One region of the Cupriavidus sp. FW305-3-2-15-C-LB2 genome, then DNA from elsewhere that is predicted to be linked to it. Evidence: predicted binding sites of a transcription regulator. Region 1 holds the regulator's gene; each other region holds the start of a gene.

The links. Region 1 encodes FNR, which switches genes on or off when oxygen is low (the NO sensors DNR and NnrR bind a similar motif). Its sites were predicted from a motif close to TTGATNNNNATCAA; they were not measured.
Region 2: the regulator FNR is predicted to act here: its motif matches at 4,282-4,295, upstream of hemN (oxygen-independent coproporphyrinogen III oxidase).
Region 3: the regulator FNR is predicted to act here: its motif matches at 3,854-3,867, upstream of AC3WRR_RS13720 (universal stress protein).

What each region holds. Positions count from the first base shown of each region.
Region 1 is NZ_JBYSZW010000059.1:8,146-15,930, forward strand. It holds gene rimP (ribosome maturation factor RimP) at 1-93, opposite strand, end outside; gene rluB (23S rRNA pseudouridine(2605) synthase RluB) at 396-2,285, opposite strand; gene scpB (SMC-Scp complex subunit ScpB) at 2,291-3,145, opposite strand; gene AC3WRR_RS30445 (sulfite exporter TauE/SafE family protein) at 3,714-4,472, opposite strand; gene fnr (fumarate/nitrate reduction transcriptional regulator Fnr) at 4,551-5,276, shown strand; gene AC3WRR_RS30455 (hypothetical protein) at 5,340-5,585, opposite strand; gene AC3WRR_RS30460 (membrane protein) at 5,582-5,791, opposite strand; gene ccoG (cytochrome c oxidase accessory protein CcoG) at 5,821-7,308, opposite strand; gene ccoP (cytochrome-c oxidase, cbb3-type subunit III) at 7,358-7,785, opposite strand, start outside.
Region 2 is NZ_JBYSZW010000068.1:20,536-28,320, reverse strand. It holds partial or broken gene AC3WRR_RS32430 (MipA/OmpV family protein) at 1-426, opposite strand, end outside; partial or broken gene AC3WRR_RS32425 (diguanylate cyclase domain-containing protein) at 757-1,158, shown strand; tRNA gene AC3WRR_RS32420 (tRNA-Arg) at 1,233-1,308, opposite strand; gene AC3WRR_RS32415 (c-type cytochrome) at 1,770-2,663, shown strand; gene hemN (oxygen-independent coproporphyrinogen III oxidase) at 2,737-4,221, opposite strand; gene AC3WRR_RS32405 (ABC transporter substrate-binding protein) at 4,398-5,528, shown strand; partial or broken gene AC3WRR_RS32400 (ATP-binding protein) at 5,514-5,714, opposite strand; gene AC3WRR_RS32395 (UvrD-helicase domain-containing protein) at 5,766-7,785, opposite strand, start outside.
Region 3 is NZ_JBYSZW010000015.1:97,824-105,608, reverse strand. It holds gene AC3WRR_RS13740 (IclR family transcriptional regulator) at 1-655, shown strand, start outside; gene AC3WRR_RS13735 (phosphoribosyltransferase) at 799-2,121, opposite strand; gene AC3WRR_RS13730 (zinc-dependent alcohol dehydrogenase family protein) at 2,141-3,154, opposite strand; gene AC3WRR_RS13725 (universal stress protein) at 3,162-3,617, opposite strand; gene AC3WRR_RS13720 (universal stress protein) at 3,922-4,758, shown strand; gene AC3WRR_RS13715 (universal stress protein) at 4,791-5,633, shown strand; gene AC3WRR_RS13710 (LysR substrate-binding domain-containing protein) at 5,653-5,982, opposite strand; gene AC3WRR_RS13705 (Imm50 family immunity protein) at 6,042-6,473, opposite strand; gene AC3WRR_RS13700 (hypothetical protein) at 7,184-7,684, opposite strand.

The DNA of each region.
Region 1 (7,785 bases):
GACACGCAGCAATCCGGCCGGGGCACGCTCGAGCTCGACCAGCTCATATCCCATGCCGCTTAGGGTGGTTTCGATCAAATCTGCCAGATGCACTGTTATCCCGAGTAATGGCCATCAACACCGTGGCAGGCAAACCCGCCGGTGCCGTCCGGGACGACCCTGCTGCAGCCCTGCCTGTCCGCCACCCCCTCGCTCCAGCGGAGAGAACCGAAAAACGGGCGAACCAAAAAAAAATGGGCGCAATGCCCATCATTCGCCCATCCTCGACGAGGATGGCTTTTTGAATAGACTTGAATTATACGCGGATTATGTCGAAAAGGCAAAAGCCAGACATTTCCGTGCACTGAATCCGGCGCCGGCGGGCGTTCAACCCGCCATGCGCCGGATTCAAGCGCTTATCGGTTGCCGCCGCGGTTGCCACCACGGTTGCCGCCGCCACCGCCACTACCGCCGCGCGGGGAACGGTTGCCGCCCGGCTTCGACGCCTTCGGCATCACATTGCCGTTGGCTTCGCCGCCGCCGCGACGCGGCTTGCCCTGACCCTGGCCACCCAGGCCGCCCTGGCCACCCTGACCGCGCATGCCACCCATACCGCCCATGCCGGCGCCACCACGTCCCTGGCGTGCGCCAGTGCCGCGCCCGCCGCCCAGGCTGGCCGCGTGCGAGGTCAGCAAGGTGGGCCCGTGGGTGATATAGCCCATCGAGGTCTTCATCGGATCCGGCTGGCTGCTGCGGCCGCCGCTACCGCCCCGGGCGCCGCCCTGGTCGAAGCGCGGCAGGCCGTCCATGCCCGTGGGCATCGGCATGCCGGCAATCGCGGCTTCGGTGCGCTGCTTGCGCCCGCCTACCTTGGTGGCGCCCTTGGGAACCTGCTCGCCCTTGCCGGGCACCTTCAGGCCGACACCGGCCATCAGCGCCTTGACGTCATTGGGCTCGACTTCCTGCCAGCGGCCGCGCTTGAGGCCACGCGGCAGCAGGAACTGGCCGTAGCGGGTGCGGATCAGGCGCGACACGGTCAGCCCGACCGCCTCGAACATGCGGCGCACTTCACGGTTGCGGCCTTCGGTCAGGGCCACGTGGTACCACTGGTTGACGCCTTCACCGCCGCCGTCGGCAATGCGCAGGAAGTTGGCCTCGCCGTCATCGAGCTTGATGCCATGCAGCAGGCGCTGGCGGTCGGCCTCGGCCAGCTCGCCCAGCGTGCGCACCGCGTACTCGCGCTCCACGCCATAGCGCGGATGCATGAAACGGTTGGCAATGTCACCCGAGGTGGTGAAGATCAGCAGGCCTTCAGTATTGAAGTCCAGGCGGCCCACCGCGACCCATTTGCCGGTCTTGATGCGCGGCAGGCTGTCGAACACAGTCGGACGGCCTTCCGGATCGGACTGGCTGACGATCTCGCCGGCGGGCTTGTGGTACAGCAGCACGCGCGGCGGCTTGGTCGACACCTTGCGGTGGATCAGCTTGCCGTTCACGCGGACCTGGTCCGCCGGCAGGATGCGCTGGCCGATATGGGCCGGCAGGCCGTTGACCGAAACGCGGCCCTGCAGGATCAGTTCTTCCATCTCGCGGCGCGAGCCCAGCCCGCCCTCGGCCAGCACCTTGTGCAGCTTGGGCGCGTCGTCGTCGGCCGACAGCTCGCGCACCGGCTTGGCCTTGGTGCGCGGAATGACGGTGTCTTCGTTGTCGTACTGCTCAGAGATCACGAAGCGGAACAGGTCTTCGCTGCTCGCCGTGGTCTTGTCCCCGCCGCCCTGGCCCTTGCGGGGCGCCTGCGGCTTGCCGCCATCCTTGCGGCGGCCCTGCTGCCGCGCACCGGTACCCTGCGCCTCGCCCGGCGCTGCCGCCTTGCCTGAGCGCTGGACCGGCTTGCGCTTGCGGCCGGGCTGCTCAGGCTTGTCGGTGCCTTCGGCCCTGGCCGCACGGTCGACCTTTTCTGCCTTGCTGGTGCCCTGGCCGCCCTGGCTACCCTGGCCACCCTCGCCCTGCCCCGTCTTGCGCTTGCCGCGGCCACGCTGGCCACCGCGCGCACCGCCCGCCGCCTGTGCGGCGCCCGCTTCACCGGCATCGGCCTGGCCGCCGGCGCCTTCGGCGCCCTCGCCGCGGTCCTGTGCCTGGCGGCGCGATGCGACCAGGTTCCTCAGCCCGCGGCGCAGCCCCTTGCGGCGGGGCGCGGCTTCGCTGCCCGATCCGGGTTCTGCGGCGCCGGTGTCGGAGGGTGCGCCCGCATTGCGGGTGTCTTGCTCAACGGAATCAGACAAGATATTCACTATCGGATGTTGCATGTTGTTCAGTTCGGCACGCGCTCGTCGTGCTCGCTCGGGTGCGGCGGGGTGCCGTTGTCCGGCAAATCGCCCCGCGCCCCGTCCGGATTGGGTGCGGCTGGTTCGGTGGAAGCGGCCTCGGCGGCATCGTCGGCTGCAGCTTGCAGCGGTTGCGCGTCAAAGCCATTGGCGCCTTGGTCGACCGGGCCGGTCGTCTCGGCTTCGTTTGCGACGGATGCTTCAGCCACATCCGCCGCATGCGCGGCGGGGTTGGCAAAAGCCTCTTCGTCGGCGCTGGCCGCCTTGTTTGCAGCCAGGTCTTCAAAATTGATGGCCTGCTGTTCCAGCAGGGTTGCCTGCGCCTGCGCCTGGGCATCTTCCAGCGGCGGCAGCTCATCCAGCGTACGCAGGCCAAGATCGTCCAGGAACGCCTTGGTGGTCGCATACAGCGCCGGCCTGCCCGGCACGTCGCGGTGTCCGATCACCTCGATCCAGCTGCGGTCCTCAAGCTTCTTGATGACTTCCGTGCTGACCGTCACGCCGCGGATTTCCTCGATATCGCCGCGGGTCACCGGCTGCCGGTAGGCAATGATCGCCAGTGTTTCCATCACCGCGCGCGAATATTTTGGCGGCTTTTCTGGATTCAGCCGATCCAGGTATTCACGCATTTCCGGCCGGCTCTGGAAGCGCCAGCCGCTGGCCAGGGCCACCAGTTCCACGCCGCGCGGCCGCCAGTCCTGGCGCAGTTCATCAAGCAGCACGCGGATGGTGTCTGCGCCGACGTCGTCGTCAAACAGCCGCCGCAGATCATTGACGCGCAACGGTTCCTGCGCGCAGATCAGCGCCGTCTCGAGGACGATCTTCGCCTCTTGGGTATTCATGTTGATGGTGTGCAGCCTGTCTTTGCACCTGCTCCCGGACGGATCCGGGGCACCGGAGATTTTGGATACAGCGGTGCGAAAGCCACCGCCATCTCATTGCGCAGCTAGCCGGATACCTGCTGCATCCAAGCCGTGCACTTCCCTATCTTTGCATCGAGTTGCCGGGCGTTCCGGCAGGAGATCGTTCGCATGCGGTTATGGGCCAGCCAGCGAACCTCTTGCGTAGCGCGTCCGCACATACCGGACGTCGCTGTCAGCGAACTGAAGGCCTCGGACGCAAGAAAAACGGGTATCGGGAGCAAGGCCGGCATCGCCAACACCGCAGTGCCAGCCGGACTTTTGAACCAGATCTTTTGAACCGGATGGACTGTGGGGACGGGACGGGCATCGAAAACCTTCCGCTTCCCCTGCCCTGAACTCACCTTCTGGTATGAAGGCCGCCTGGCGCTGCTCGCCCGCTGCTTACCGCGGCTCACAAGACACCGCGCGATACCGCAATGTTGGCGATTGTATGGCATTCCCGCCCCCGCCTGCAACCATCATCCGTTGCCCGCGCAGCGCCGGCGCCTCAGAACACCAGGCAGAATCCATGCTCGGCCAGCGAATGTGGCAACAGCACCGCTCGCGCAATGCCAAGGCCGCCGAACGCCATTACCGCCAGGCCGGCCCCCAGGCGCACGCCGGGACGTCGCGACAGCGTACGCAAATAGCCTGACAGGCCGGAGAGCACCAGCAGGTTAGGCAGTGTGCCGAGCCCGAACACGCCCATCACGAGTGCGCCGGACGCCGCATTGCCCGCCAGCAGCGCGAGCGTGAGCGCCCCATAGACCATGCCGCACGGCACCAGCCCCCACGCCAGGCCCACGCCGTATCGCCGCGCCAGGCCGCCGCGTGCGCGCACAAAGGACGGCATGCCGCGTGCCACGCCACCCAGCCGGCGCGCCACCGCTGCGCTGGCACGCGACGCCAGCCGCTCCAGCCAGTCGACGGTAAACGTGTTGCCGCGCAGCAACCGCCAGCCCGACCACAGCAGCATGACGCTGCCCGCGCCGAACAGCCAGCGCTGCACCGGCAGATAGTCCTGTTTCCACGCCGAAGCACCGACCGCGCCTAGCGCGGCCCCAAGCAGCATATAGGTCGAGATCCGGCCCAGGTGCATTATCAGCAACTCGCCGAGCCAGGCGGCACGGCTGGGCACCAGACTGATCGTCGCCGCCGCGCCGTGACGCTGCTCCACGGCCAGCGCCACGCCGCCGCACATGGCGGCGCAGTGGACCCCGCCCAGCAAAGCCAGCAGAAAAACGCTGATCAGTACGCCAAGTGTCAATTCTCACTCCCTACCACATCACATCGCACGGTAAAATGCCGTTATCGCGCCCTCGCTGCCATTTCTAGCAGGTTCCAATTGCTCACCTCCATTCCCATTACCGAGATGTCACCACGCTGCTCCACCTGTGCGATGGGGCAGCTGTGCCTTCCGGTCGGCATGTCGCAGCAAGACCTCGCCAAGATGGACACGCTGGTTCAGGAACGCATCCGTGTGCACAAGGGTGAAACCCTGTATCGCATGGGCGATCCACTCACCGCGGTCTATGCCGTGCGCTTTGGCACGCTCAAGACCCACGTCACCACTGAAGACGGCCGCTCGCAGATTACCGGCTTCCACCTGCCCGGCGAAATTGTCGGTCTCGACGGGCTGGGCGAGATGCAGCATGCCTCCGATGCCGCCGCGCTGGAGGACACCGAAGTCTGCGTGGTCCGCATGAGCGAGTTGCAGTCCCTGTCGGCAGACCTGCCGTCGCTGCAGCAGCAGTTCCTGCGCCTGATGGGCAAGGAAATCACGCATGACCAACTGATGCTGGTCACGCTGGGCTCGATGCGCGCCGAGGAACGGCTTGCCGCCTTCCTGATCAACCTCTCTGAGCGCCTGTCGGCACGCGGCTATTCGGCGTCCGAGTTCGTGATGCGCATGAGCCGCGAAGAGATCGGCAGCTACCTGGGCCTGAAGCTCGAAACCGTCAGCCGCCTGTTCTCCCGCTTTGCCGAAGCCGGCCTGATCCAGATTCGCCAGCGCCACGTCAAGCTCGTGGACATCGACGGCATCAAGCAGCTCTACAGCCGCTCCTGCTAAGCGGCCAAGGCGCTGCCAGGTACCGCATGCGGACATGGCAGCGCAGACCTCACACCGATCCGCTTATTCCAGTTCGTCGGTATCGCTGAGCCGCGACGGCATGGTGTAGAGCGTCAGTCCGCTGGACAACGCGCAGAACACCCAGGCCATCAGGAAACCAACGGTGTAGACCGATTCGCGGGACGCTTCGATCGGCTGGCCGAAGAAGTTCAGGTCACCGGGATCCACCACCGAAAACACCGTCGCGGTCGCGAACCCGGCCATCAGGAACGCCGGCCAGAGTACCCACATCAGCCAGCGCAACCTCATGGCTGCCTCACAGCGGCAGCCTTGGGCGGCGCGGCGTCGGCCTTCTCGACCACCAGGCCATGGCGCGTTGCACCCTGCACCGGCATGTCCGGATGCGTGGATGCCAGCCAGATCGTCACGCCACACGCCACCATCGCCACCAGCGGGCCGCTCATCAACAGCCACGGCCACGGCTCCTTCCACCACGGATTGCCTTGCTGACTCATCTTGCCCCCTTCATCTTGACGACCTAGCTTCACAAATCGCGCGGCACGATGAAACTGGTGGATTGCCGGATTTCGGCATGCCCCCGCTCCGTGCCTTCGCTCGTCACCGTCACGTTGATCTTGTGCGTGCCCTGCGCCGCGGCCTCGATCGGCACGCGGATCCGGATCGGCAGCAACCGGTTGGACGTCGGCGCCAGCGATTCGGCCTGCTTGTCGTATTCCACGGTCAGGTTCTTCAGTTCGTCGCTGTCGGCGCGCACGCTGATCTGCATCGGCGCTTCGGTGGTGTTGATCAGCTGCAGGCGATAGACATTCTCGATCCAGCGGCCTTCCACTTCACGGCCGAGCGCACCACGGTCGCGGATGATGTCGACCTTCAGCGGCGTGCGCAGCGCGATCGAAGCCATGAACCCGGCCAGCAACGCCACCCAGATCACGGAATAAATGACCACGCGCGGGCGCAGCAGGCGCTTGCGTGATGCCGCCGCGGACAAGCCCTTGCGCATCGCGTTTTCCGAGGTGTACCGGATCAGGCCGCGCGGATATTCCATCTTGTCCATGACCTGGTCGCAGGCGTCGATGCAGGCGCCGCAGCCGATGCACTCGTACTGCAGGCCGTCGCGGATATCGATGCCCGTCGGGCACACCTGCACGCAGATGCTGCAGTTGACGCAGTCGCCAAGCCCCGCCTTGTGGTGGTCGGTCTTGCGCGACCGGCTTCCGCGCGGCTCGCCGCGGCCGACGTCGTAGGTCACGACATAGGTATCGCGATCCACCATCACGCTCTGGAAACGCGCATACGGGCACATGTACTTGCACACCTGCTCGCGCATGAAGCCCGCATTGCCCCAGGTGGCGAACGCGTAGAACAGCATCCAGAACGACTGCCACGGCCCCAGCGACAGGCTGAGCACCTCGCCGCCCAGTTCGCGGATCGGTGCGAAATAGCCGATGAAGGTAAAGCCGGTCCAGAGCGCAATCAGCACCCACAGGAAGTGCTTGGTCGCCTTGAGACGGAACTTGCGCAGGCTCCACGGATCGCCATCGAGCCGGATGCGGGCGATGCGGTCGCCTTCGACCCGCCGCTCGATCCACATGAAGATCTCGGTGTAGACCGTCTGCGGACAGGCATAGCCGCAGAACAGCCGCCCCGCGATCGCCGTGAACAGGAACAGCGCCAGCGCCGAGATGACCAGCAGCACCGCCAGGTAGATGACGTCCTGCGGCCACAGCACCAGCCCGAAGATGTAGAACTTGCGCTCGCCAAGGTCAAACAGCACGGCCTGGCGGCCATTCCATTGGAGCCAGGGCGTGCCGTAGTAGATCAGCTGGGTCAGGATCACCAGCCAGACCCGCCAGCTGGAGAATGCGCCCGTCACCGAGCGCGGGTAGATCTTGCGGCGGACCTCGTAGAGCGTTTCGTCAGAGGTCTCGCCCGGCGCAGCGGCCGACCGTTGCAGGTCCCACGTTTGCTGGGGGGCCGCCCGGGCCATTTCTTCGGTCCCGGGTGCGTTCATGGGCATGCTCTCCCGCGAGCTGCCAGCGCCCGCTCACATGAGTCGTCGGTCATTGCCCGGCTCCGCCCCCAGTATTGGACAGACCCCAGACATAGGCCGTCAGCATCCGGATGCGTTCAGGCGTCAGGATCTCCTCATGCGCAGGCATGTGGTTGTTATGGCCCTTCAGGATTGCGTCGACGATACTGCCTTCCGAGCTGCCATACAGCCAGACGTTGTCCGCCAGGTTGGGCGCGCCGAGCGCCTGGTTGCCCTTGCCGCCGGCGCCGTGGCATGCCACGCAGGTCGTCTTGAAGGCGCCCTCGCCACGCGACGCACGGATCGGGTCCGACGACAGGCCCGACAGCGAGCGCACGTATTGCGCCACGTCGCCCGCCTGCTTGGCGTCGATGGCCGCGGCAAACGGCGGCATCACGCCATTGCGGCCCTTGGTGATGGTCTGCTGGATGATGTCGGGTTCGCCACCATAGAGCCAGT
Region 2 (7,785 bases), on a different contig from region 1:
CGGGGTGACGCCGAAATAGGTGCGGTTGAAACTGCCGCTGACCCACGTCGCGCCCAGGCCGGCTCCCGCATAGACCCGCGGGTGCAGCGGCACCCACAGCGAACCCGTTGCAGCGATATGCGTGCCGCCGTAGATGATGCCGGCATTGGTCATCACGTTGACGCCGCCGCGCAAGCGCCAGGGGACACGGCCCTGGTTCAGGTATTCATAGCCGACGTAGCCGCCGGCCTCGAACGTGGTGTCGATCTCGTGCAGGCGCGAGACCACCGGATCGTCAACGTCGTTGCGTCCAAGGCGCAACCCCACTGCCGGTCCCCACTGGAAACCGGTTAGCCCGCCAAAGTTGAACTGCGCATACGGGCCATACCATTCCAGCAGCCGGCCGCCCGGCGTGACATAACGCAGGCCCGGCACCACGCCGATCATGCGGTCCTTGCCGCCGGCAAACTCGGTGGTAGAGCCAATGCCAAGCCCGGCCATATTGGGGAGCGAACCCGGCAGGCTCAGCGGCGCAGCGGACACCGAGGTTGCTGCGCCGGCGAGCAACAGTGCTGCCAGCACGCCGCCCAGCTTGCGCAGGGGCGTTGTCGAAATTGCCATGGTGGTTTCCGGGAGCGCGGCACACGGCCCGCCGCGCGAGATTGCGTGGATCGAGTGAATCTATCAGCACTGTCGCGCGGCACGGCGAGGTGCGTGCTGAGAGTTTTCAGGGCGCGATTTAAAGCCGCGCCCGCTGTGCTGACCCGCTGATGTGAAATGTTCCGGCGCGGTTCGGGCACGCTGCGCGCAGCCGACGGCAGCCGCATCATGTTCCAGCGCATCGGCAACAGCACCCTGGCGCTGGTCGACTACTTCTCCGCCGCCGACCTGCTGCTGCGCACTGCGTTGCACCTGAGCGCCGTGCTGGCCGCCAGCGCGCTGGCGCTGGCGTTGCTGATGTGGGTCACCTTGCAGGGCATCGGCAAGCTGTTCTCGCACTGCCTCGCGCGCGGCGAAGCGCTGCGCGCGCTGCCCGAGACCGACGCGCTGACGGGCCTGACCAACCGCCGCGAGTTCGAGGCGCGCTTCGGCATCGAGTACGAGCACTGCCTGCGCGACAAGACGCCGATGTCGATGCTGATGATCGATATCGACCGCTTCAAGCGCATCAACGACAACTGGGGCCACGCCAGCGGCGAACGCGGGCTGCGGAAGCTGGCCAGTGTCATCGCACTAAACTTCGGGAGGAATTTTGGCGCGCCCGGCTGGGATCGAACCAGCAACCCCTGCCTTCGGAGGGCAGTACTCTATCCATTGAGCTACGGGCGCACAGGACGGTTTTGCAACCGGTTTGTGGGTACAGCGGTTGCGGCGGGCGAGTGCCGCCGCAGGAAAGTCGTATAGGATACCGCGTTTGCCCCGTGCCGTCCATGCGGGCCCGCCAGGGGCTTCAGGGAACGTCTCGCAACCGCCGCTTTTTGGCACTGGCGGGGGGCCTTTGGCGCTATAATCGCCAGCTATTTGCGTCAAATCGTGCCCGCCACACCGCCGATGCAATGAGTCGACCGGGGTCAAGGCCGCGCGGCTTGTTGTCGGCGACAATCAGGTCCGGTCCGGGAGACAGTCCGCAGCGCGCAAATAGCAACAGACCCAAGTCAGGCAAGGGCCGCAGCCAGCACGGGCGGTCCGCATGGGGCCGGACAGCGGTCAGCGAGTGACCAAGACCGGGCCAGAATAAGCAAGCCGAGCGTAAGCGGCCAGAAGGTTTCCTGCAAAACTGAGAGTTCTGTATGAGCGACGTCCACAACGAACACGACGAACACGAGTCTCCCATCAAGACCCCGAAGCAACTGATCGCAGTTGTGATCGCGGCTTTCCTGGTGCCGATCATCGTGATCATTCTGCTGGTCAACTTTGTCGGACACGGCTCGACTGAAAGCGCCGGCGCCGCCACCACGGCGGAAGCCGTCAACGACCGCATCAAGCCGGTTGCCTCGCTCGAAATCAAGGATCCCAACGCGCCGCGCGTCTTCAAGACGGGCGAGCAGGTCTACAAGGAAATCTGCGCCGCGTGCCACGCCACCGGCGCGGCGGGCGCACCCAAGTACGCCAACGCCGGCGACTGGACCGCGCGCATCGGCCAGGGCTTTGACGGCCTGATGAAGTCGGTGATAAACGGCAAGGGCGCGATGGCCGCGCGTGCCGGCACCACGCCGGACGACTACGCCGACTACGAACTGGCCCGTGCCGTGGTCTACATGGCCGACGCCGGCGGTGCCAAGTTCCCGGAACCGGCTGCCCCGGCTGCCGCCGCGCCGGCGACTGCCGCAGCCCCTGAAGCCGCCGCCGCTCCGGCCGCCGGTGCCGCGCCTGCACCGGCAGCTCCCTCGGCAGCGGCCCCGGCAGCTGCTGCCGCCGCACCCGCTGCTGCGCCGGCCGCCTCGGCCGACGTGGGCAAGAAGGTCTACGAGCAGGTCTGCGCCGCCTGCCACGCCGCCGGCGTGGCCGGTGCGCCCAAGTTCGGCGACAAGGCCGCCTGGGCGCCGCGCCTGAAGGAAGGCATGGACGCGGTCCACAACTTTGCGCTCAAGGGCAAGGGCGTGATGCCGCCCAAGGGTGGCTACGCCGGCCCGGACGCCGACGTGATCGCCGCCTCGGACTACATGGCCAACGCCGCCAAGTAAGTCCGCCTGCTGCAAACAAAAAGCCCGCGCACATTGCGCGGGCTTTTTTTCGTCCGTACCGCTTGCGCGGCCGCTACACCACGCGCGAGTACCGCGCCCGCGGCACGAAGCGCACCGGCTGCGCGCCATCGTTGGCGGCAACGGCCTGGGCACCCGTGGACGCTGGCCGCGCGGCGTCTTCGCGCAGGTAGCGGTCGAACACCATCGCCACGCGCCGCACCAGCAGCCGGCCCAGCGGCGTCACGGTGATGCGGTCCGGCGCGCATTGCACCAGTCCGTCCGCGCCCAGCGCGGCGAGGTCGGCCAGTTCCGGCGCAAAGGCCGTGCCGAAGCGGATGCCGTGGCGCGCTTCCAGCGCCGGGATATCGAGCACTCCATTGCACATCAGAGCGCCGATGATCTCGCGCCGCAGGTGGTCGTCGGCGCTCATCGCCACGCCGCGCGCCAGCGGCAGGCGGCCGTGGTCGAGCGCGCCGTAGTACTCGTCCAGCGTGCGCGCATTCTGCACGTAGCGCCCCGCGATCGCGCCGATCGCGGAAATGCCGAGCCCGACCTGGTCGTAGCCGGCATGCGTTGAGTAACCCTGGAAGTTGCGCTGCAGCCGCCCTTCGCGCTGGGCCACGGCGAGGTCGTCGTCGGGCAGCGCGAAATGGTCCATACCTATGTAGACGTAGCCCTCGGCGCTCAGCCGCTCGATGGTGGAGACCAGGATGTCGAGCTTCTCGCCGGCGGGCGGCAAGGCGTTTTCATCGATGCGGCGTTGCGGCTTGAACACATGCGGCAGGTGCGCGTAGCTATAGACCGAGAGCCGGTCGGGGCGCAGCGCCAGCACCTGATCGATGGTGCGGCCAAAGCGCGCCGCGGTCTGGTGCGGCAGGCCGTAGATCAGGTCCAGGCTGACCGAGCGGAAACCCAGCGTGCGTGCGGCATCCACCACGGCGCGGGTCTCTTCGAAGGGCTGGATGCGATGGATGGCCTGCTGGACCTTGGGATCGAAATCCTGCACGCCCAGGCTGACGCGGTTGAAGCCCAGTTCGGCCAGCAGCGCCATGCGGGCGTGGTCGACGCGGCGCGGATCGATCTCGATCGAATGCTCGCCCTCGGCCGCCAGCTCGAAATGCTCATGCAGCAGCGCCATCACGCGGCGCATCTCGCCGGGGTCGAGGAAGGTCGGCGTGCCCCCGCCCCAGTGCGACTGCAGCACCTGGCGACGCGGCCCGAGCCGGTCTGCCACCAGCGCCATTTCGCGGCCCAGGTAGTTGACGTAGCGGGCGCTGCGGCCATGGTCGCGCGTGATGATCTTGTTGCAGCCGCAGTAGTAGCAGATGTTCTCGCAGAACGGGATATGCAGGTACAGCGACAGCGGCGCCGGCGCGTCGGCGCGGCAGGCGGCCAGTGCGTCGTGGTACAGCGACAGGTCGGGGCCGTTGTGGAAGCGGTCGGCCGTCGGGTACGAGGTATAGCGCGGGCCGTTGCCGTCGATGCGGCCGGCCAGCGCACGGAAGTCGGACAGCGCGCGGCGGTCGGGCGCAGGGGAAGGTATGGCAGACGGGATCATGGGGGCGCGGGGGTATGAGTGTATGACGGCCCATCGTAGGGCCGCACCGCCGCCGGCGCGTTGACCGCCGTCAAGCGCGGGCATTGGACCCTGCGGGCGGCAGGCGTCACATTGGTGTCATGTGCGGCGGATACGCTGCGCGCCACCGCCGGCCCGCGCGTCACCTGCCCCCTGCAATGCCAACTCCCGACCAGACTCCGATGTTTCCGCCGTACCTACCGCTGCGCAGGCACCTGGCAGCACCGGCCCGGCACCGGCGCCGCCTGCTTGCCGCCGCCGGCGCGGCCCTGGCCCTGCCCGCCTGGCCAGCACTGTCGCAGGCGCGCCGCACGATCGTGGTCGGCCACCTGCTCGACCGCGGCGGCGCACAAGCCGACCTTGCGCGCGACTACCTGGCCGGGGCCAAGGTCATGTTCGACGCCGTCAACGCCGGCAACGGCCCGGTGCGCATCGCGCACGTGGTCCGCGACGCCGATCCCGACCCGCGCCGCGCGCTGGCGCAGGCGGTGTCGCTGGCCGATACCGACCGCGCCGAGCTGCTGTTCGGCCCGGGCGACCGGCTGTTGCCGGCGCTGGCGGCATCGGCCGAGCTGGGCCGGCGCGGCGTGCAGATCGTGGCGCCGCTGTCGGGCCTTGCGCTGACGGCCGACAACGTCTGGTTCACCCGTGCCGACTACCAGGCCGAACTGGACGCGGCGGTACGCCAGCTGCGCAGCTACGGCATGACCAGCATCGCGCTGGCCCTGGCGCCGGACTTCGCCGCCCCGTCGCTGGCCCGGCTGGAGGCGCAGACCGGGACGCGCGCGGTGCCGCTCGACGCCAATCCCGAGGCCGCCGCCCGGCGCATCGCCGCCACCCGCCCGGGCGCGGTGATCGTGGCGGGCGATACCCTCGCCTACGCCGGACTGGGCCGCGCGCTGGCGGTGCAGGGCTGGTACGGTTTCCTGGTCGGGCTGTCGTCGGTCAGCGCCACCGCCGCGCGCGAAATCCTGGGCGCTGGCTACAACGGCGGCATGGTGCTGACCCAGGTCGCGCCCGGGCCGCAACAGGCCACGCTGCGGGTGGTGAAGGAACACGTGGCGCGCATGAAGCAATACCTGGATGAGCCGCCGTCGCCGGCCACGCTGGCCGGCTATATCGGCGCGGCATGGCTGGCGCGCGCGCTGGCCGGCCTGCGCGGCAGCGGCGCGGCCGAGATGCGGCGGGCACTGCAGGGGCGCGTGGACGTGGGCGATTTCCCGCTCGACTTCACGCACGGGCAGCGCGGCTCGCAGTACGTCACGCTGGCGGCGTCAGCCGCGCGGTAGGGACAGGCGCGCGGGCAGGCCGCCTTCGGGGCGGTTGCTCAGGGTCAGCTCGCCGCCATGGCGCGCGGCAATGTCGGCCGCGATCGACAACCCCATGCCGACCCCGCCGGTGGCGCGGCTGCGCGAGGATTCGCCGCAGTAGAACGGCTCGAGCAGCACAGCCGCAATACCAGGTATGCCTGCACCCGGCGTCTTGTCAGCCTGGTATGCCTTTGTATCGGGACTGTAGCGCCCCGTTCAGCCCGGGGCCGTCTTGCCGCCGGTTCCCAGCAGTGCCTTGAGCGCGCCGAGCCGGTCCTTGGGGCTCATCGCCGGGGTTTCATCCACCGGCGCAGGCGCCTCCTCCAGCTTCATCTCGCCGATAAAGCGCGAAGGCTGGCACGAGTAGGTTTCGCGCGCACGCTTGCGCTTCTTGCACCAGCTGACATGCAGGCTGCGCTGGGCGCGGGTGATGCCGACATACATCAGCCGCCGCTCTTCCTCGATCTTCTCGTCGCTCATGTCCTCGTCTTCGCGGCAGTGCGGCAGGATGCCCTCCTCCACACCGACCAGGAACACGTGCGGATACTCCAGCCCCTTGGACGCATGCAGCGTGGACAGCCGCACCGCGTCGGGATCTTCCTCGCGGCCTTCCAGCATGCTCATCAGCGCCACGGTCTGGGTCAGCTCCAGCAGGTTCTTGCCTTCGCTGCCGAAGCCGTCGGCATTGTCGAAACCGGTGGCTTCCTCGCCCTCGGCGCCTTCGGGCTTGGTGCCCTTGCGCTTGAGCCAGTCCAGGAATTCCAGCGTGTTGGTCCAGCGCGACTGCGCCTGCCGTTCGTCGAAGCTGTCGTACAGGTAGGCCTCGTAGTGGATCCCTTCCATCAGGTCGTCCAGCACCACGGTGGCGGGATCCTTGGCCGCGCGGTCGGCCAGCCGTACCATCGATTCGCAGAACACGCGCAGCGGCTCCAGCTGGCGCGGCTGCAGCTTGCCTTCGATACCGCCCATCATCGCGGCCTCGAACAGCGACACCTTGGCCTGTCCGGCAAAGGTGCCCAGCACTTCCAGCGTGGTGTTTCCCACGCCGCGGCGCGGCGTGGTGATGGCGCGGATAAAGGCGGGATCGTCGTCGGGATTGGCAATCAGGCGCAGGTAGGCGCAGATGTCCTTGATCTCGGCCTTGTCGAAGAAGCTCTGGCCGCCTGAAAGCACATAGGGAATGCGCTCGCGCCGCAGGATCTGCTCAAACAGCCGCGCCTGGTGGTTGCCGCGATACAGGATGGCGTAGTCGCGGAACTGCGCGCGGCGCTCGAACTTGTGCGCGGACAGGCGGAACACCACCGACTCGGCCTCGTGCTCCTCGTCGTTCATCGGGTGGATGGCGATGGGGTCGCCCATGCCGTGCTCGCTCCACAGCTTTTTGTCGAACAGCTTGGGATTGTTGGCGATAACCGCGTTGGCCGCTTCCAGGATGCGCACGGTGGAGCGGTAGTTCTGCTCCAGCTTGATCACCTTCAGGTCCGGAAAATCGGTCTGCAGCCCGCGCAGGTTGTCCAGCGTGGCGCCGCGCCAGCCGTAGATGGCCTGGTCGTCGTCGCCCACCGCGGTAAAGGCCGGCGCGCGCAGGTGCGAGCCGCCCGCCAGCAGCTTGAGCAACTGGTACTGGCAGGCGTTGGTGTCCTGGTATTCGTCGACCAGGAAGTAGCGCAGGCGGTTCTGCCACTTGAGCTGCACCGCTTCATTGCGCGCGAACAGTTCGGCCGGCAGGCGGATCAGGTCGTCGAAATCCACCGCCTGGTAGGCATGCAGCGTGGCCACGTAGTTGCGGTAGACCAGCGCGGCCTGGTGCTCGTCGGCATTGGCGGCCTGCGCGATCGCTGCCTCCGGATCGACCATGCCGTTCTTCCACAGCGAGATCGTGCCCTGCACGCCGCGGATCAGCTTCTTGTCGGTGGTGCCGAGCTGCTCCTGGATCAGGCCGAAGCAGTCGTCCGAATCCATGATCGAAAACTGCGGCTTCAGGCCCACGTGCTCGGCCTCCATGCGCAGGATCTGCACCCCGAGCGAGTGGAAGGTACAGACCGTCAGCTGTTTGAGCGGAATGCGCTTGCCCTCGCGCGTAGTCTTGCCCTCCATCAGCTTGCCGATGCGCTCCTGCATCTCCTTGGCGGCCTTGTTGGTAAAGGTGACGGCGGCGATATGGCGCGGCTCGAAGCCCTTGTCCTCGATCAGATGCGCGATCTTCTGCGTGATCACCCGGGTCTTGCCGGAGCCC
Region 3 (7,785 bases), on a different contig from region 1:
CGGCTTGTCCCGCTCGACCGTCAGCCGCCTGACGCAGTCGCTGATTGAGACCGGCATGCTCGAGTATGTCCCGCAGTGCCGGGCCTACCGGCTGGGTGTGCCGGTCCTCAGCATGGCGCATGCCATGCGCGACGGCTCGCAGGTTCTCAGGGTCGCGGCGCCGATGATGGCCGAGGTTGCCATGCGGCACAAGATCAATGTCGGACTGGCGGTGGCGGAGGGAGATGAGATGATTTACCTGGAGTCGTTCCGCTACAACCGGCGCCAGTCACTGCGCACGGTGGTGAGCGGGCAGCGCATCCCGATGGCGCTGACCTCTCTCGGCCGCGCGCACCTCGCAACGCTGGCACCTGAGGCGTTCAACGCGATGATGAGGGCCATGGCCGACAAGAACCGCGGCCGCGGCTGGGGGGAGCTGCGACGCGAAATCGATGCTGCGGTGTCTTCCGTGCATGAGAAAGGCTACTGCGTCGCGTCATGGCAGCCTCAGGTTGTGGCCATGGCAACACCATTGCGATTTGACGAATATGCCGTCCATGTATTGAACGTCAGCGTATCCACGCACCAGGATGCCGGTGCTGTCGAGGCGGCGCTGGCCAAGCCACTGATGGAACTTGCAGCGGCGATACAGGAGCGGATGCCGCGCGTGGAGTAGGGGCGCTGCGGTATCGAGATCCGCGCCGGCTTTCGCCCCATGTCAAAGGCCGGGCTCCCCGTTATTGGTCCCAAGATTGTTGTCCGGTCTTTGGGGTTGAGCCTCACGCATCAGGCGCAGCCCGGCGTAGCCGCCAGGCATGGTCATCCGCCGTAACCCAGGCGGGGACAAGATGGGCTCGCAAGGTGTCGCTCGAACCAGCCTATCGTGAGTGCCGCGATGTCTTCCAGGGCCCTGCGGTCTTCAAATCCGCGGCCGCTGGTCGGGATGAGCCTCAGTTGCCGCGGACAATGCATCTGCTCGAATGCAAGATTGTTGATCTGGATGTCTTTCGGATTGCCGCTGGCACATATCAGCAAGGCAGGGATTTCAAGCTGCCGCAGGGTTGCGCTGCCCGCGAGATCCAGCCGCCCCGCAACACAGGCCACGGCGCTGAGTTGCGTCGCGCCGCACGCGGCTGAGCGCAAGGCTGCCGCCGCTGCGGTGCCGGTACTTAGCAGGCCCACAGGCAAGCTTGCGCAAGGGGTCCCAGTACGCAGGAAGCTCAAGGTCTGGTCCAGTCTTGCCACCAGCTCATCGACCTCCGATTCCGGTGCGTCGTCGACGCGGCTGTCAGGCTGCAGGTCTACGAGCATGGTGGCGAATCCTTTCGCGCGCAGCTTGCGTGCCAGGTAATTGCTGCGGGCTGCACGGCGTTGCGCGCCACCGGCATACACCATCACCGCGACGCCGACCGGGTTCGGGGCCGTTTCGAGCATGGCCCGCAGCCGAGTGGTCTGATACGGAATCAGCATCGCCTTGCTCAACGACGGCACGCCCGCCACCGCACCTGGCCGGGCACGGGTCCGGGGCTGCGTTGGCGGTATCCCTGTCAACTGTCGCACGCGGTCGTCGCTGACCAGCTGGAACTCATGATAGAAGTGCGCGAGGTTTTCGATGCGGTCCGGAGTATCCAGGCAGATGACTTCGTCGGCCAGGGCGCGGACCCGGTCCAGCCCGGCTGGGGTGGCGATCGGGAGTGCGCATATGAGCCGGGCAGGTTGCCGCTTGCGCAGGCTGGCGAGGGCCGCATACATCGTTGCGCCGCTCACCAGGCCGTCATCCACGACGATCACCACGCGACCGCCCGGATCCGCCAGCTTGCGGACCGGCGTATACACGGCGCGCTGCCTGCGAAGCTGGTCGAACTGGGCATCACGCTGGCTGTCGGCGCCGCCATTTGCGTCCATTGCGTCCGTGCACCATGTCGCGCCAGAGTCGTCCAGTGCTACGCCAGGAACGATCCTGCGCGCCATCACCAGGTCGAAGTCAGCGCCCAGTGCGTCGGCCACAACACGCCCGACCGGCACGCCGCCGCGCGGAATCGCCAGCACCAGGGCATCGGTTCCCCGATACGCGCGCAACGCCCAGGCGAGCTCCGAGCCCGCATGCTCACGCGCCTGAAAACGTGTCTGGTAACGGCTCATCGATCTATCTGCCAGGGATCTATTGACGGACTTTCAGGACGGCGGCGCCGGTAAGCCGGCCCTCGCGCAGGTCGGCCAGTGCTTCGTTGGCCTGCTCCAGCGGATACGCGGTGGTGTGCGTATGCAGCGGCGTCCGGGCGGCGATATCCATCAGCGCGATGCCGTCGGCACGCGTGAGGTTGGCTACGGAACACAGGCGCCTTTCTTCCCAAAGCAGCTGGTAAGGCATGCTTGGGATATCGCTCATATGAATTCCGCCACAGACCACGATGCCACCCTTGTCCACGGCGCGCAGCGCCTTGGGCACCAGCGCGCCCACCGGGGCGAAAATCAGCGCGGCGTCCAGCGGCACGGGCGACTCGAGCTCGCTCGAGCCGGCCCAGCACGCACCGGATTGGTAGGCGAGTTGCTGGGCGCCTGCGTCGCCCGTGCGGGTGAAGGCGTAGACTTCGCGGCCTTGCGCCACCGCGATCTGCGTCACCAGGTGGGCGGCGGCGCCGAAGCCGTAGATGCCGACGCGCTGCGCATGGCTGGCTGCGCCCGCCATGCGCAGCGTCCGGTAGCCGATCAGGCCCGCGCAGAGTAGTGGCGCGGCGTGTTCGTCATCGTAGCCGGGCGGAATCCGGAAGCAATAGCCGCTGTCGGCAACAACGTACTCCGCATAGCCGCCATCGCGGGTATAGCCAGTGAACAGCGGTGCGTCGCAAAGATTCTCGTGATGACGCAGGCAGTAGCGACAATGGCCACAGCTATGTCCGAGCCAGGGCACACCGACGCGGTCCCCCGGCTTGAAGACGGTGACACCGGCGCCGCACGAATCCACCTGTCCGACGATTTCATGTCCCGGGATGAGCACCGGCTTGGGATGGCGCAGGTCGCCGTCGGCGATATGCAGGTCGGTCCGGCACACCCCGCAAGCTCCCACGGCAATGCGAAGTTCGCCGGGCCCCGGTTCGGCAACCGGCAAGTGGTGGAGGCGCAGCGGCAGGCCTGCGCCCTCGAAGACCATTGCACGCATGGTTTGGTGGGGCATGGCGCGCCTAACCTTCGACTTCGCTGCGGACCAGGAGCACGGGCTTGCTGGTCTTGGCAAGCACGCCTTCCGACACGCTGCCCATCAGCAGGCGCCGGACGCCGCGGCGGCCGTGGGTGCCAAGCACGATCAGGTCGGCATTCCACGCATCGGCTTCGGTGACAATGGTCAACGAGATCCGGCCCGGCGCCACCGGCTTTTCATCCAGTTTCACCGAATTGCGCACGCCTGCTTCGCTGAGCCTGGCTGAGGCGGCATCCAGTGCCTTGCGGCCGTGCGCGGTGATGTTGTCGACCAGTTCTTTTGGATTGAAGTAACTGGCCTCGAAGAACACATCGCTGTCGTCTACCACGAACAGCGCCTTGACCTCGGCCCCGGTTGCCTTGGCGATGATGATGGCCTGGCTCAGTGCCAGGTCGGAAGAACGGCTGCCATCGACGGCGAGCAGGATGCGCTGGTACATGATGGATCTCCTGAAGGGCAAGGGTGTGCTCGATGTTGCGATTCGCTGCATTCAGCGTAGGCGCCGGCCTCGATATGCGCTTGAGATAGGTCAACCCGAAGGGGCAGGCGCCGCGAGAAACTGACCGCAGACAGAAGTGATGGCCGCATGGCTTGACGGTTTTACATACCTTGTTCGCAGTAGCCTCCACCGCACATCAGGACGAACTTGAGCCATGTCGCCGCATGGCTGGCCCGTTGATCCGGGTCAAGCGCCGGTCGGCCTTGCTGCCTAGACTGGTCTGTAGTTGAGGGGGAGGGCGATCATGGCTTACGACAGCATCCTCGTGCATCTGGACAGCAGTCCGCAGGCACGGCAGCGGCTCGAAGTGGCGGGGCGACTTGCGGCGGCCAGCCAGTGCCGGCTGATCGGCATGTACGCAGGTTTCATTCCCGATCCTGCCTGGTTCTACCTCATGGACGGCGCGCAGCAATATGTCGCGGACGATCTGGCCCGGCGCAAGCAGGTCAGGGAAGACGTCCGCGCGCAGTTTCTGGCTGCAACCCAGGCCATGCCGGTGCGCGCGGAGTGGCGCGCCGCGGAGCAGGGGGCGGTGGCATCAGTGCTGCGCGAGGCCCGCGAGGCCGGCCTGGTCGTTGCCGGCCAGTACGACCCCGGCAATACGGAAGGTCCGGTGGCCCGGCAACTGCTGGAATCGCTGCTGCTGGAGACCGGCCGACCGACGCTCGTGGTGCCGTGCGCGGGCACGTTTCCATCGCTGGGTACGCGCGTGATCGTGGCGTGGAATGGCAGCCGCGAGGCGGCGCGGGCGCTTCACGACGCCGTGCCGCTGATGGCCGGCGCGCAGGCGCGCATTTTTTGCGCACAGACCGCGGCCAAGGAGGCCAGAGCCGACGCCACCCCGGTCGGCCACGCCGCACGCGTGCTGGAGCGCCACGGCGTCGCCGTGGAAATCGAACACGGTCCCGGTGGGGCTGACCTGACCATCGGCGAACTCATCCTTTCGCGCGCGGCGGATTTCGATGCCGACCTGATCGTGATGGGTGCCTACGGACACGGTCGCATGCGGGAGCTGGTGCTCGGCGGTGTCACGCGTACGCTGCTTGACTCGATGACGGCACCGGTGCTGTTTTCACGATGATGCAAGGTCAAACCAAAGAGTGGAATCACCTCATGGACTTCAGAACCATCCTTGTCGACCTGAGCGAAGATGCTGCACGGTCCGCGCGCATTGAAACGGCAGCACGGCTTGCCGAAAAGTCCGGCGGCAGCGTGGTCGGACTGACGGCAACAGGAACGCACCTGGAGCCGTTTCGCGGGGCGGGCGAAGAAGCCGGGCAATACGGCGTGCTTGCCGCGAACCATTTGCACAAGCTGGCTGCGGCTCACAGGAACGCACTCGAAACGCTGACCGGGCAAGTGTCGCCGGCCATTCCCAGCCGGCACATCGTTGTCGAAGCCGAGTCTGGCTGGGCGCTTGCCGACGAGGGCCGCTTCGCCGATCTCATCCTGCCCGCAGCGCCCTCGGCGCAGGCCGATGTGCCGGCTTTGCTGGCCGGGGTCGCGGAGTACGCAATGCTCAATGCAGGCCGGCCCATCCTGCTGGTGCCGGGCGCGTCCGGCCCGCGACTTGGCGGCCATGTCGCCATCGCATGGAACGGCGGCCGGGAGGCCGCGCGCGCGGTCGCGGACGCACTGCCGTGGCTTGTGCATGCCAGCGCCGTTACCGTCCTGGTGGTCAGCGCTGGCAAGTACAGCGCTGCCGGTGAGAAAGAGGCCTATCGTGACAGCGCCGATCGGCTGACAGCATGGCTGCTCAGCCATGGCATCCGCGCCAGTCTGCTGGTCGGAGAGGGCGATCCCGACCACGTTCTGCCACAGCTTGCGGCCAAGGTTCAGGCCGGCCTGCTGGTCGCCGGCGGCTATGGCCGCTCCCGGCTGAGGGAGCTGGTGCTGGGCGGCACCACCCGCGCCCTGCTGCGGCAGTCAGGCTTGCCTGTCTTCATGTCGCACTGAGGCGAACCCTCCCGGTACCTCAAGCCACGCGCCGCCCAGGCATCAGCCCGCCATATTCCTTCCCCAAAAACTCCGCCGTGTGCTCCAGCAGATAGGCGCGGCAGCTCTCGCTCGCCGGTGACAAACGCTTGCTGGACATATGCGCGACATGCCAGATGCGCTCGATCGGCGTACCGGTCACGTCCAGCAGCGCGATCTCGCCGGTGCGCAGTTCCAGCGACAGCGTGTGCAGCGACAACAGGCTGATGCCCATGCCGGCCATCACCGCCTGCTTGATCGGATGCCCGCCGCCAAAGCGTGGCCGTCTCTGACCGACCCTGAACCGCCTTTCGGACGCAAGACGGCGCAACGACCGCTTCCGACGTACAACCGCCGCCGGTCGCTGAACTCAATGGCACCCAGCACTGATCAAGTGGAGGGCACCGGGCCAACCCCAAGGATCTCCACAGATCGACAATTGAATCGAACGTCAAAGCCGGCGAGGGGCCTCATATCAAAGCTAAAGCGACCATTGTCTTGCCTCGATATAACGATCTCGTCCAGCCATGCACCGCCAGACAGTTCATTGAGATTGATGTCGGTCTCGGCTATATCTCGGCATAGGAATTCAACGATCCGATCTTCCCTTGAGCCCGTCCACTTTGGATTGTCCTGGCCGCCATGCCGTACTGCAATAGTTGCATCAGCCACATACCCGCCTGCTTCTTCAGCAATCCTAATGCAGAAGGTGACAACCTCAGAATCGTGAAAGGCTGGCCAGTAGCCAAACGCATTCAGGACCAACTGGCTGTTCTGTACCAACGTCTGACCCGACTCACCTCCGGAACTGTCTACGCCCATCGCTCACCTCCAAAGTCTAGAAATTGCTTCGCCCCTCCCGTACTCGGCGGCTATCCAGATATATTTGGCAATTGAAGCATAACGAGGGCTGGCCAGCTTGCGCTTGCGTTGGAGAGGGCGCCTATCCACCGGCGATGCCGAAGATGAGTGTCGATATCATCTACCGTGCCTCAGCCGCCATGGTGCCACACTACTTGCAATGACTTTGAATAAGGTGTCGGACATTGCGACGACGTGAGTTCGATCGCTCGGTCGCATGCGGCTGAGCTCGAATACGATACTGAGGTTAGCCCCATCACTTGCGACACCAAGTAGCTCTCGCATCAGCCGTGTTCCGGCCTCCCACTCTTCGTCGGATGGCTCCACGTGAGATTGGATATGAACGAAACAAACTCGCCCATTTGGTCTCAATGCCACGTGATCAATCCATGTACATGCAGGCCATATGACTTCGAAGATGCCCAATTGAATACCTGGCAATCGTTGGGCGATTAACTCTTCCGCGGTTTGCATGACCCTCCTTCGCATTGTTACCGCCATGACGGCTCTGAACCTGCATTGATGTATGCAGGACGTCAGAAGCGACTTGCGTTACCCGCCAGGAAACTGCGGCCGTCTCTGACCGACCCTCAGCCGCCTTTCAGATCCGAGAGACCGTAACGACTGATTCCGAGGTGCAACCGCCGATCGCCGGGCAACTTCGCCGGTCGCTAAGAACTTGTAATGCGGAATTGTTCGCTTCCTAGCCATTGGGCCAACCGGTCCCACATTGCTGGGCCATTCGTCCAGACATCAACAAGATCTCCTTCCCAGAAATAAACGGTAGCGATTCGCGCTACGTATAGGTAAGCACTCATTCCGCATTGGACCACCCGGAAACAACACTCAAACATTTCATCGACTTCACTGGCGTCGAATACCATGCCCCAAGCATCGAATGGGTTGCCAGAAGTTTTCGATTCCAGGTCAATCAGTCTTGAATTCTCATGCTCCGCATACCGCGACCAGTCGGTAACCTGAAACAGGCAGGTTCGCGGTGATCCAAGAAGAGTACGGATGCAATCAATCGTCTGGGAGACACCCCCGTCGGCTTTCGAAATGGCAAACTGAATATATGAGGCTGGGCTAAATTCCTTTCCCCCATACGGGTTTTCGCGGCAACCTTCACGCTTCAACCATGCCGAACATTCGGATGGAGAGAGAGCTTTCATGTCATCACCCCACGGGGGCTGAGCCGCAGATGCCACCGGCTGCTAGCATACGTCTAATCAGTGCCTTCAATCTCCTATAGGCTAACGAGGAGCGGCAGGCA